2 regions of the Sporosarcina sp. resist genome follow, and region 2 is predicted to be linked to the other one. Evidence: riboswitches for the same ligand, from Rfam matches in the RefSeq annotation. Region 2 holds a riboswitch; the other holds the start of a gene.

Region 1 (6,770 bases), 1.5 Mb from region 2:
TCAACTGGCTTTTCACTGTTCATTTCAAAGAGCGTGCCGGTTTCCCCACCTTTTGCTGACGTACGATCACCCGGAGTATAAAAATCGGAAATAATATACACTAAAATGAGTACCGGAATAAGTGTGAATAACCCAAGAATAACATTAATCATCGTATGGCTGGATTTCTTTTTAGGTTTACGACCTTTCCTATGCAATTCGCTACGCGATGGAAGCTTGCTAACCTCATGACCATCGTCTAGACCGATTTCCTTCCTGTGCTCTTCAAAGTCAGTCTTATAATCATCATTTTTCATCGCTACATTCTCCTATCACATCGTGCTATTCTTTCATTATGACGAATTTTGTCGTAAAAATCAAATACACCTTGCTGTATTTGCACCAACAGGATATTGGTTACTCAGAGGGGCGATTGAACTGCAACTTTCCTTGTTCCACGAGTCATCAGGCATAGTTCTTCAGAATGAAGTTAAATGGACAACGGATCTGTTATCCAAGAAGCCCCGTCAACCTTTCCTCCCAATCCACCATTCGTTTATCCAACACGATTGTTTTTTGTACATCAAGCTTTAGACCATCCGCTGTTCCACAAACCGAACAGCAAAACTTCGGTTTCATTCCATATGCCTCGCCGAAAAAACCTAAAATCTCTTCCCGAATACATCTTTCAGAATGAACTAATCGAAGCATCGTCTGTAGTTGCGCTTCTTTTTCACGTATCAATTCAGACATACGAATAATGACATCTTCAATCGGCATCCGTTCGATGTAGTAGTCTATGACACGTTTTCCTGTTTCGCTAATCCGTGCCAGTTCAGCTGCTTCAGCAGGCGGATAGTTCTCTACGAGAAGACTTTTATAGTGCTTGATTTCCCATTCTTGAGGGAGATCGTCTTGGATAATGAAACGCGTTCTTCCTTCGTCATCGGACGAAAAAAGTAACGTCGCTGCCGCTAAATCACCATCACGTCCCGCACGCCCCACTTCCTGAATGTAACTTGCGATAGCTTGAGGTACATGTTCATGGATCACTTGACGGATATCGTCTTTATGTATACCCATTCCAAACGCATTTGTAGCACATATCCAGCTAATTTCACCAGTGATAAATTGTTCCTGAATGAACGCTCGATCTTCTTGCTCTTTGCCGGCGTGATAAGATGCCACAGAAACACCCTCCAGCTGAAGAAGCTGAGATAGTTCATCAGCCCGCTTTCGCGATGCCACATAAATGATTCCAGGACCCGCCGTCGTTACTATACGATTCTTAATCCACTCCGTTTTCATCATCCCATTATCAACTTTGACAATTGAATAAGAAATATTAGGGCGGTCCAACGAATGTTGATGAATTGCAGGCATTTGAAGTTGCAGATACCTGCAAATATCAGCCTTTACTTTATCATCGGCCGTTGCGGTAAGAGCCAAAATACCTGGTCGATTCAATCCTTCAAAAAATTCTCCTAGCCGCAAATATTCTGGTCTAAAATCAAATCCCCATTGAGAAATACAATGAGCCTCATCAACAACAATTAACGACAACTGAATGTTACGAAAATGAGCAGTCACATTTTTTTGCAACAACATTTCAGGTGATATAAAAATGAATTTATAGCTGCCTAATTCCCCCATTATTCTGTTTTTCTCCGAATAAGAAAGAAATGAGTTTAACGCAACAACCCTTTTTTCACCGTTCCTTTTCATGATTGCCACCTGGTCTTCCATCAACGCAACGAGTGGTGAAACGATTAAGACAGTACCTTCAAGTACATAGGCAGGTAATTGGTAGCAAAGTGACTTCCCTATACCTGTAGGTAAAATTGCAATCGTGTCCTTGCCCGCAATCACATCTCGAATGACATCTTCTTGTCCTGCCCTGAATTGATCAAAACCGAATCTCTCTTTTAATAATTTGTGAATAGCCATTAGTTGCCCCCTCCCGTCCGCGCACCTAAGATGAGACGAAGTTGAAAATAGGAAAGCGTTTCGAATTCAGATTTCAGCAAGCGAAGTCTACGGGTTCCAATTTCCTTCACTTTTCCAGCTACTGCTTCTGCATCTTCCTCAGAAACAAACTGTGTTAGCGGAAATTCTGTATCATTAATAGACATTTCTACAAAATGATCTTCAATTGTACTCTGTTTCAAGTTGCGCGCCATCGCAATTTCTTCAAGAGAAAAGCCACGATCAAAAAGTTGCTTCGTTTTTACAGAGGAATCCGTCAAATATGTCGAAACCTTGACGCTTTCAGCTATTTTTCGCAAAAAAGGCAAATCAGGAGACAGAATAATGACAGCAAGCATCATATGTAGACCTTCTATAAATAGTAGACGGATATCGAATGGATTTAGTTTCAAATTATCTGCTAACTGATCCCATGTCCAGCCTGTCAGTCCGAAACCACTTAAGCGATGAGTGATAATTGTTTTTTGTCTTTCATCCATTTCACTTCGAGTAATACATAGCCGAATTTCTTCGCTGACGCCTTTAGCAAATACTGGATCACTGATTCGCTGATTATGTAGTAGCATTTTAACAAAAGTTTGAATATCACGGTCTTTTTGAGCGGGCATAAACGATTTTTCCTTTGCTTTGAAATTCGAAACCGTCTGCACAACAAGCGATAACCTTCCGAAAAAAATCATTTCCTTTCCTCTATAATCCCAGCCGTTAAATCGGTAGGACGGTAATTTGCCAACTTCCACGCGACCTTGCTCCGTCAGTTTGACGAAAGAATCATCCATTGTTGAGATGAAACCCCTATCACTTAACTGTTTAGCCGCCTCATCGAATCGTTCAGCTGTCAGTTTTGGTACAATACCAAAGAATTCCTTCAAACCATAATATTCAACATCTTGCAGTGTTTGTCCCGATCTTTTGCCGCGTAATAGGTGAAGTCCCGCATAGATTGTTCGTTCACCGTCTATTCTGCCTATGATGGTTAATAGTATTGAAGATAGTTTCATTTTGAATTCCTCCGATTAACAAATGTTTTTTGTTGAAAACTCTTGTCAACATCATTAGAATGAAAGGTGAAGTAAATTGTTTGTACGGAGAAAAGAGGAGAGAAAGACTATGCCTAAATATACAATCGTTGATCAGGATACATGTATAGCGTGTGGTGCGTGTGGAGCTGCTGCCCCGGATATATACGATTATGATGATGAAGGAATTGCTTATGTTATCCTCGATGATAACATGGGAACAGCTGAAGTTCCAGAAGAACTGATGGAAGACCTAGAAGACGCTTTCGATGGCTGCCCAACCGATTCTATCAAAACCGCCGACGCACCATTTGATGGCGATGCACTTAAATACGAAGATTAACTAGGCAATCGCTGTCGATAACAGAAGTCGCTTTAAAACTACGACAACTTGTCGTGCGGGCTTCCAGACAGACGTTACTCTACAATAGTGTTAAAGACTCGTGAGTGGCTCTACCAATTGGCTGAGAGACCACTGTCACGAAGCTAGATAAATCGAACGTGGAAAGGTCGTCCTGGAAAATCCCGGGACGACCTTTTTTTATATTATGAAGTTAATTGGGTACGCTGTTGTGCAATCCATTTTTTCATACTCTTGAAAAGCAGCATGGAAATAATCATTAGCATAATTCCCTTGATCAAGTTAAATGGTAGAACTCCTAAAACAATAAAAGTAGCTAACTCATTCCCTGCCATGGCTGGGAAATTCATGAAATACGTATACATTGGTAAAAACAGTAGGTAATTCAAGACACTCATGCCAATAGCCATCGAGACAGTTCCAGCAATGAGGCCTCCAGCTAGACCAATAGATGTTTTAAATTTATTAAAGATAAAATAAATCGGCATTATGAAAAGCACGCCTGTTGCAAAGTTTGCAATTTCACCAACAGGAACACCTGTCGGGCTACCTGACATGAACCAGTGCATTATATTTTTAAGCAGTTCGACCGTAATACCTGCTACAGGTCCCATCGTCATTATTGCCAAAACCGCTGGAATCTCACTGAAATCAATTTTCAGGAATCCAGGTAGTGCAGGTAATGGGAAGTTAAACTGCATCAAAACAGTTGCAATACTCCCTAACATCGCGATGAGAATCATCTTTCGCAACTTTTTGTTATTCATTTGTTCCTCTCTCCTTTTGCGATTCACTTCAAAAGAGGAAAGGCCGTTCCACCTTGTTTATGTCGACAAAAAATCCCAAAAGCAAATAAGCTCGAGGGATTTGAAAGGTATACTCAAATAGAGAGTAGAAAAGAGACTATTTCTTTCTCTTTTAACCCACATTTAAATAAGCACCTCTTTTTGTAGACAACACAAAAAGATGGCCGCACCTTCACCTTCTCCCATCCAGACTATACTGTCGGCTCCGGAATTACACCGGTATCAGCTGTTAAGCTCGCGGGCTTGGAAAGTGACTTTCCTTTACCGCCGGTCGGGAATTACACCCTGCCCCGAAGATGAATCAATATTTTGTTACAACCTTATTGTATACAAAAAAAAGACCTTTGTAAACAAGGCTGTTTACAAAGGTCTTTCTATTTACTTCAATATAAGTGGAAGTGGATTAGATCCAACCGGTACCGGTAAAGGCTGGCTGAAGTTAAAACCGTTCCATTCTTCTTGAACGACATTTTCGAATTGAAGCTGTTCACCAAAATCAGCTGCTGTCAGGAGCATGCCCTCAATCATTTGCATCGCTTTTTCCGGCTCCATCGCGTCCAAATCCAGTGGTTGTGTGAATTTGATGGTCGTCAATTTGTCATCTGCCTTTACTTCAAAATTTAAAGTACTTGGAATGACTGGCTTGAAAACATCATTCGGCTTCACTTTCATTTGCTGTAATGCCTCGTTCAACGATGGCTGCGGTTGGGAAAAGTTCGATGTAAGAAACTGCTGTCCATCTTGTTGTTCAAACATATAGTAATTCAAATGATTACGACCACTTTTCAAAATCAACGGTGTGCTCGGTTGACCTACTTCAGAGAACATGGTCGCAGTTCCATCCTCGTTCTCAAATCGGACCTCCTGATAACCGTAAAACGTATCTTGTAAAGAGTCGAGATAGACTTCCATCGATCCCGAACCTATGTCATAACCATGACCTTGCGGTAGCTGGTGGATAATTACATGATCCTCTGCGGCTATATTGCCTTTATAAGGATGGTACTCTTGAAAACCCAGTGCACTTTCATCGAGACGACTCGCATACTTTTTGTACAAATCATAACTCGTTGGCTCCAAGAAACCAATATCCTCATTGATTTGACTGTTCGGAATGATAAATGTAACGGCAATGCTTAAAGCTTGATCACCTGCAAGACCTAAATGGAATAGTGTACTATCGGTAACGTCTTCGGAGTAGACAGCAAAATGGTGTGTCCTCCCTGTTTCAGATGCCATCTTAGTAGAAAATCCATCCATTGTGCCCATTTCCGCTTCTTCATCCGTACTCGATTCATTTTCCAAACTCGCACCTCTTGCAGAAGGCTCGGCGTCCTCACTTTGCATCATTTTATTGTCGGTACTTTGATCCTTCATTGACAATTCATTTTCACCAAACATAGAAGGAACCAACAGGCCGATAACAAGCAAAGCAGCAACAGCGACAAGTGCTGGCATCCATTTCTTTGATTTTTTACGGTGAGGCGTATTCAGCCGTTCATCTTGCTTCAGCCGCGCCAGTATTTCCGACATTGGACGATTATCTGATATGTCAGGCACATCACCGAGGAGTTTTTCAATCTTGTTGTCGTTCCAATCTTTGTGGGTCATCTAGTTTCCCCCCTTCTGTCGGAAGAGCATTCAATTTCTTTTGTAATGCTTTGATTGCCCTATGTTGTGTTGTCTTCACTTTGCCTTCTGTCCAGCTAAGAATTTCGGCTGTTTCAGCTATGGAAAGATCTTGGAAATAGCGCATGATGATAACCATTTTCTGATCACCAGTACATGTATTAAGTGCTTGCAGCAGCTCTTGCATCTCTTCACTGAGTGTTACGATTTCTTCCGGCAGGATACCTGTCGATACGAGTTCGCTCTTTTCCCAGTCGAATTTATCGAACAGATGCTTTTTACGAACTGTAATTTTCCTGAAATGGTCGATTGCTACATTTTTAGCAATTGAAAAGAGCCATGTCTTCTCGGAACTTTTCCCCTCAAAACCGGCGTAGGCACGCAGTACCCTCACATAGACTTCATGCATGAGGTCCTCAGCATGGTCACGGTCTCTCGTCAAATAGATAAGAAACTTGAACACATCCTGATGGTACTGTTCGTAAAGCCGATGGAAAACGGAGTCGTCCATGAAATACCCCCGTTCTATCAATTAGTCGTATTTCAAGCTATTAAGTTACATCTTTTTTAAGGGCAATATGCAACTGAAAATCGTTCCTTCAGTGTCGCCTTTTGTTGCAGCGATCTTGCCACCATGTGAGTCGATAATGCTTTTCGCGATGGCGAGTCCAAGACCTGTTCCACCTTTTCCTCTAGTTCTCGCTTTATCTGCTTTGTAAAAACGTTCGAAGATATACGGTAAGTCCTCTTGCGGAATTCCAACACCTGTATCTGTCACTGTTATTTCAATCATATCAACTTGTTTTTGTATTCCAAGTCTAACACTTCCCCCATCAGGTGTATGGCGGATTGCATTGTCTATTAAATTCGTCAATACTTGCTCCATACGGTCTTCATCTACATTTGAAATGAGTACTGTATCTTCCAAGAATTCGAAAGTCAAATCGACATTTGCTTCACGCGCAACTTGCATGAATTTATTGACTATCC
Region 2 (6,770 bases):
TCCTTTATTCTTTATACCTCGGAATCCCTAAAACTAACCACATTATTCACTCTACTACTACATTTCCTTAACTAACATGTACGCGGGTGTTGAAATATTAAAAAAGGCACAGTTTCCGGATAACCGAAAACTGTGCCTTCTATTTATCAACGATTATATCTGTTTCAACAAATTCGCCATCTCAATCGCTGCATTCCCTGCATCCCATCCTTTATTGCCGGCTTTCGTTCCCGCACGTTCAATTGCCTGTTCAATCGTGTCTGTTGTCAAGACACCGAAAATAACCGGGATGCCTTCCTGCAGATTGATGGCCGCGACCCCTTTAGCCACTTCATTACATACATAGTCGAAATGCGGTGTTGCTCCGCGGATAACTGTACCAAGTGTGATAACTGCATCGTACTTACCGGAAGCCGCCATCTTCTTCGCTATTAGCGGAATTTCATAGGCACCTGGCACCCAAGCAACCGCGATATCACTGTCGGCTACTCCGTGACGAAGCAATGCATCTTCCGCTCCGCTTAGTAATTTTCCTGTAATGAATTCATTGAACCTTGCTACCACGATTCCAACTTTAAGCCCTGTTCCAACTAAATGTCCTTCATAAATTGTTCTCATCATTATTCCCCCTCAATTATGCAATAAGTGTCCCATTTTATTTTTCTTTGTTTCCATATAAATTTTGTTCTCCACTTTAACAGGCATTTCGATTTGAATGCGCTCTGTTATTTCTAACCCGTGTCCTGCTATTCCAGCAATTTTACGCGGGTTGTTCGTCAGAAGATGAATCGACGTTAAACCGAGATCCCGCAGTATTTGTGCACCGATGCCGTAATCTCGAAGGTCATCTGGAAATCCTAATTTCTCATTGGCTTCAACAGTATCGTATCCTTCTTCCTGCAGCTTGTAGGCCTTCATTTTATTGACGAGACCTATTCCACGACCTTCCTGACGCATATAGAGTAAGACGCCTCTTCCGGCTTTTTCAATCTGTGCAAGTGCAGCTTGAAGTTGCGGACCACAATCACATCGACATGAGCCAAAGACATCGCCTGTCAAACATTCCGAATGAACGCGGACGAGTACATTTTCAGCATCTTCGATATCACCTTTTACCAAAGCAATATGTTCATGCCCTGTTTCTTTTTCAACGAAAGCGACTGCTTTAAAATCTCCAAAATCTGTTGGCAGACTAATATCTACAATGCGCTCAACAAGTTTTTCATTGATGCGACGATAAGCAATTAGTTCCTGAATTGTTAAGATAACAAGATCAAATCGTTCAGCTATCTCTTTCAACTGTGGACCTCTCGCCATTGTCCCATCTACGTTCATAATTTCACATATGACGCCGACTGGTTCTGCTCCCGCGAGCTTCGCGAGGTCTACAGCAGCTTCTGTATGACCAGAGCGCTTTAGGACGCCGCCAGACTTCGCTATTAGCGGAAATATATGTCCTGGTCTTCTAAAGTCTGTTGGACCTGCTTCAGTCCCTAGCATCCTTAATACTGTTTCCGACCGTTCAAATGCAGAGATTCCAGTATGACAATCCGCATGATCAATGCTAATCGTAAATGCAGTTCCGTGCACATCACTATTATTTTCTGTCATAAGTCCGAGTTCAAGCTGTCGCGATTTCTCTTCGTCTATCGGCACGCAAATCAATCCACGGCCTTCCGTCGCCATAAAGTTAATGATTTCGGGTGTAGCGAATTCACCAAGTGCAACAAAGTCACCTTCGTTCTCTCGGTCTTCGTCGTCAACGACAATAATTGCTTTTCCTTTTTTTAGTTCTTCAATTGCTTTTTCTACGGTAGAGTACATCTGCTTTGCCCCCTTAACTGAGGAATCCACTGGCGATAAGGGTATCCATTGTTAAACCGCCAGTTGGATTCTCTTTGTCTGTAGTTATTAGCCGTTCTATATATTTCGCGAGCATATCGCATTCTACGTTCACTCGATCCCCAGCCCGTTTTCGGCCGATGATTGAGTCACCTTGCGTGACTGGAATTAATGAGATGATAAAACCAATACTCGTCACACCAAATACAGTAAGTGATGTTCCATCCACAGTTACTGAACCTTTTGGGATAAAATACTTCAATAATTTAGTTGCGATACTGATTTCCATATAGATTGCATTTTCTTTTTGTCTAACCGAAACAATTTCGCCAGTGCCATCGACATGTCCACTGACTATATGTCCGCCGAAACGACCATTCGCCGCCATCGCACGTTCTAAGTTAACTGGACTTCCCGTACGCAATGCTTGAAGCGTTGTCGCTTTAACAGTTTCAGGCATGACATCAGCTGTAAAATGATTGCTCGAGAAATCTGATACCGTCAAACAGACACCATTCACCGCCAGACTATCGCCTTTTTTAACATCGCTAAGCACTTTGCTACAACGGATTGATAGTTGCAAAGAATTCGCCGCTGGCCTAACCGCTGAAACTGTTCCTACTTCTTCAATAATCCCAGTAAACAACTGCTGTCAATCCTCCTTCAGAAACCTGGCATGAAAGCTGAAATCGTCTCCTTTTTGTCGCACATCTAAAAAACGCAGGGATTCGCTTTCTGCCATTAGGTTCCAAGTATCATTCATGAACAATGAAGAACCGTTGTCGAATAATTTCGAAGCCATATACAAATACAGTTCATCTGCGAGACCTTCATTGATGAAATTGGAATGAACTTTGCTACCGCTTTCAACGAACAACGTCATGATTTCTTTATCAGCAAAACGTTTTAAAACTTCATTCAAAAAAGATACGTTTTCTGAAATCCTTTTAATTGAAACTAAAGGATGTTCAAAAAAAGTAGTTTCAGAATGTGTTGAATCGAGTGTAAAAATAACTGTTTCTACAGCGCGGTCTGTAACAACATTCGCTGATTTGGCGTCCTGAGATGCCGGTCTAAATTAATTCGAATTGGGTTCTTTCCACCATGGGGCAAACGGGTGGTGAGGAAAGGGTTATCGTGAAGTACGGTTTGTACGTCTACCAAAATAGCATCATGGGTATGGCGGAGGTGATGGACATCGGTTCGTGATGCAGCCGAAGTAATCCATTTGCTGTCCCCGTTCTGCGTTGAAAGTCTACCGTTAAGAGTTGCGGTGGCTTTCAAGGTAACGTATGGTTTCCCGTATCTGATGAAATGAAAAAATGCTTGGTTTAACTGCTCTGCCTCTTCCTGTAAAATGCCGGTAATGACTTCAATCCCAGCAACTTTAAGAAGCCCGATTCCCGCTCCATTGACGGAGGGATTCGGATCGATAGACTCAACAAAAACACTTTGAATTCCAGATGAAATAATGAGATCTGTACACGGAGCTGTTTTCCCAGTATGGGCACACGGTTCCAGTGTCACGTATAGATCCGCACCAATAGAATTCGCACCTGCCATTGCCGGCGCATGCACTTCAGCATGAGCTGTCCCAATTTCCAAGTGCGCACCAGTCCCTAAAATCCGGCCGTCTTTCACACAAACAGCACCAACAAGTAGATTTGGCGAGGTTTGTCCTTGTGCACTACGCGCCAGTTCAAGAGCAAGTCTCATATAATGTTGAGGGTCCATTGGCATTCCCCCTTTCGTTTTTTGAAAGGGCAGAGCCTGCAAGCACAGCACGTATATCCAAACAACTTCTCCCATCCAGACTATAACTGTCGGTGCCGGAATTTCACCAGCTCCACCGCCTTCCAAGCAAGGAAGGACGGGTCACGGACTGACGAGCTATGCTCGATCACCGCCGGTAAGGAATTTCACCTTGCCCCGAAGAGTTTGTTTATACGTGCCGACTTAAAGTTATCATACTGCTGCCATAAAATCAAAAAAGACTCAGTCTGATTGAACAGAGCTGAGTCTTCTATATATGATGAAATAAGAATACCATTGCATTTGCAACATATAATAAAACCGAGAAACCGCTGCATATTACAGCGTTCTTCCGGGTTCATTATCCTATTGCTCGCGTTTAAATAACACTGACATTCTATTACTTATTTCTTCAAGTCTTCAATTGAATCGATGTCCATATACTTCGGTACCACTAGACCGACTTTGACACCTTCCATATTGACGCCAAGTTCTTCGAATTTACCTTCGAATTTATCAGCATATGTTTTATGTGTTAATGGCATCCAAGCTGCAAGCGATGCGTCTGCACTACCGTCAGCAACTGCAGTCCATAATGGACCTGCTTCAACTTGTGTTAATGTCACTTTATAACCCATATCTTCTAAAACAATTTTCATGACGTTATGACTAGCGATTTCACTGTCCCATGCAACGTAAGCAAGTTTGATCTTGTCGCCGTCAACTTTTTCAACGCCTTCTGTCCATACAGCCACTTTTTCTTCATTTGCTTCAACCCATTTTTGTGCTGCCGCGTCTTCTTTTTCACCTTCTTGAATAGCTACCATTATTTCTCCCATATCCTCTTCAGTCCAGTTGAACTTCGATAAGATTTGGTGCGCTTCTGGCAGATCTTCTGCTAATCCGATTCTTCCGATTGTACGGATCTGCTCTTCCCCACCGTACACACCTTTTGGATCTTCAAGATATTTCAAATCGTATTTCGCAAATTTCCAATGCGGTGTCCAACCTGTAACGATAATCGGTTGCTCTTTGTCATAAGCTTTTTTCAGTGAAGCTGTCATTGCCGCACTTGAACCTGTTGTTAGATCCCAATCTGTAAGGTCATATTCTGTAAGTACTTTTTCAGTAGCTTCCATGATACCTGCACCTGGATCGATACCTGTAATCTTATAGTCTACTGATTCACCAACTGTTTTCGTGGAGTCTCCGTCTGCTTCATTCTTGTCACTGCCACATGCAGCAAGTCCTACTGCAAGCAGAGCAACCGCTCCAAGTCCTAATACTTTTTTTGTTAATTTCATAGTTTAGTTCCCCCTTGTTTTTTCTTTCCTGCGTGTTGCGTGATGCGATCTAAAATGATGGCTACGATAACGATGGACAATCCGGTTTCAAAACCAACACCCGTTTTCAGTTGTGTAACAGCTCGATAAACTTCTTCACCAAGCCCTGGCGCACCAACCATCGATGCAATAACGACCATCGATAGGGAAAGCATAATACTTTGGTTGACACCCGCCATAATTGTAGGTTTTGCAAGCGGAATTTGTACTTTGCTCAATCTCTGCCAAGTAGTAGAACCAAATGCTTCTGTCGCTTCGATTAAATCTTTCGGAACTTGTTCTATTCCAAGCATTGTCAAACGAATTGTTGGCGGCATTGAGAAGATAACAGATGCCACAACACCTGGGACGACCCCGATGTTAAAGAAGAATATAGCTGGCAATAAATAAACGAAAGCCGGCATGGTTTGCATCAAATCCAATAAGGGATTGATGATTTTTCTTGCTGTCGCTTGTTGTGATCCCCAGATACCGACTGGAATTCCGATTATCAGTGCGAAGAATACAGAGGTGAGTACGAGCGCTAGCATTTGCAGCATCGGGTACCAATAACCCAAGTAATCGATGAACAGCAAGCCGAACAATGTAAATATGGCAATGCGGCGAGTAGATACGAACCACGCAAGCAAGGCAAATAGCACGGCAAGTAAAATAGATGGCACGATATCGAGCAATTCCACTGATCCTTCAACTATTCCTTTGAGAAAATCTGAAATCCCGTCAAACACTGTACCGAAAGTTAGTACGAGCCAATCGACTCCATTGTCAATCCACTCCGCAAATGGCAAACGAGGTAAATATTTATCCATTTATCTTCGCCTCCGTATCCGTATGTTCATCGGAATCGAAAGTTCCGTTATTATTGATAAACTGATTATCACCTGATAATGCACCAATCAATGCACCACGAATAATAATTCCCTGTAGCTTGTTATTTTCATCAACGACTGCAACCGGAATAACCGCTGTCGATACGATATCGAACAGATCGATTAGCACGGTATCCAGAAGAATCATCGGAAGGTCGGTAATCATTATTTCTTCAAGTGTCTTCCCTGTTTCAATAGCCAAACTCGCATCTTGGGCCGTGACCGCACCTAAAAGACGCTTTGCTTTATCGACAACGTAAATTGAAGATATCCCAAGTTGTTTCATCATTCGAAGAGCTACTCTCGCTCCACGGTCGATTTGAACCGTCTCTGCTTTTTTCATAATATGTCCCGCTGTCAATACTTTAGAAAGATCCACATCTTCAACAAAGCGTTCTACATATTCATTCGACGGACTCATCAATATCTCTTCGGGCGTACCCACTTGAACAATTTCCCCGTCTTTCATCAATGCAATGCGGTCGCCTATACGAAGTGCCTCATCTAAGTCATGCGTAATGAAAATAATTGTTTTCCCCATATCATTATGAAGTTGCAATAATTCGTCTTGCATATCTTTGCGGATTAACGGATCAAGCGCACTGAATGCTTCGTCCATCAGCAAAATATCTGGTCCATTAGCTAGCGCTCTCGCTAAACCAACACGCTGTTGCATGCCTCCGCTCAGCTGGCTAGGGAATTGATCTTCATATCCTGCAAGTCCGACTAGTCCTAAGGATTCTTTCGCTTTGACTTGACGTTCTGCCTTCGCTACTCCTTGGATTTCTAAGCCATATTCCGCGTTTTCAAGAATCGTCTTGTGGGGAAAGAGTGCGAAGTTTTGAAATACCATTCCAATTTTCTTACGCCTTACATTACGAAGTTGTTCTTTATTCATCCCAACGATGTCCTCACCGTCTAGCAGGATATTGCCCATTGTTGGGTCAATCAGCCTGTTCAGTAA

Evidence for each region. A riboswitch is a leader RNA that binds a small molecule or an ion and turns the genes downstream of it on or off. The one in region 2 is predicted to bind FMN.
Region 1: it holds a riboswitch for FMN, as region 2 does, so the genes downstream of both, H7992_RS15160 (ECF transporter S component) here and ribD (bifunctional diaminohydroxyphosphoribosylaminopyrimidine deaminase/5-amino-6-(5-phosphoribosylamino)uracil reductase RibD) in region 2, are expected to answer to the same signal.

Annotation. Positions count from the first base shown of each region.
Region 1 is NZ_CP060287.1:3,063,011-3,069,780, forward strand. It holds gene H7992_RS15140 (LysM peptidoglycan-binding domain-containing protein) at 1-296, opposite strand, end outside; gene H7992_RS15145 (RecQ family ATP-dependent DNA helicase) at 490-1,926, opposite strand; gene H7992_RS15150 (YpbB family protein) at 1,926-2,966, opposite strand; gene H7992_RS15155 (ferredoxin) at 3,076-3,327, shown strand; gene H7992_RS15160 (ECF transporter S component) at 3,531-4,112, opposite strand; FMN riboswitch at 4,322-4,453, opposite strand; gene H7992_RS15165 (hypothetical protein) at 4,530-5,762, opposite strand; gene sigX (RNA polymerase sigma factor SigX) at 5,728-6,291, opposite strand; gene H7992_RS15175 (ATP-binding protein) at 6,337-6,770, opposite strand, start outside.
Region 2 is NZ_CP060287.1:1,529,331-1,536,100, reverse strand. It holds gene ribE (6,7-dimethyl-8-ribityllumazine synthase) at 154-618, opposite strand; gene H7992_RS07740 (bifunctional 3,4-dihydroxy-2-butanone-4-phosphate synthase/GTP cyclohydrolase II) at 631-1,824, opposite strand; gene ribE (riboflavin synthase) at 1,838-2,488, opposite strand; partial or broken gene ribD (bifunctional diaminohydroxyphosphoribosylaminopyrimidine deaminase/5-amino-6-(5-phosphoribosylamino)uracil reductase RibD) at 2,495-3,558, opposite strand; FMN riboswitch at 3,636-3,783, opposite strand; gene H7992_RS07720 (glycine betaine ABC transporter substrate-binding protein) at 3,999-4,898, opposite strand; gene H7992_RS07715 (ABC transporter permease) at 4,895-5,746, opposite strand; gene H7992_RS07710 (quaternary amine ABC transporter ATP-binding protein) at 5,739-6,770, opposite strand, start outside.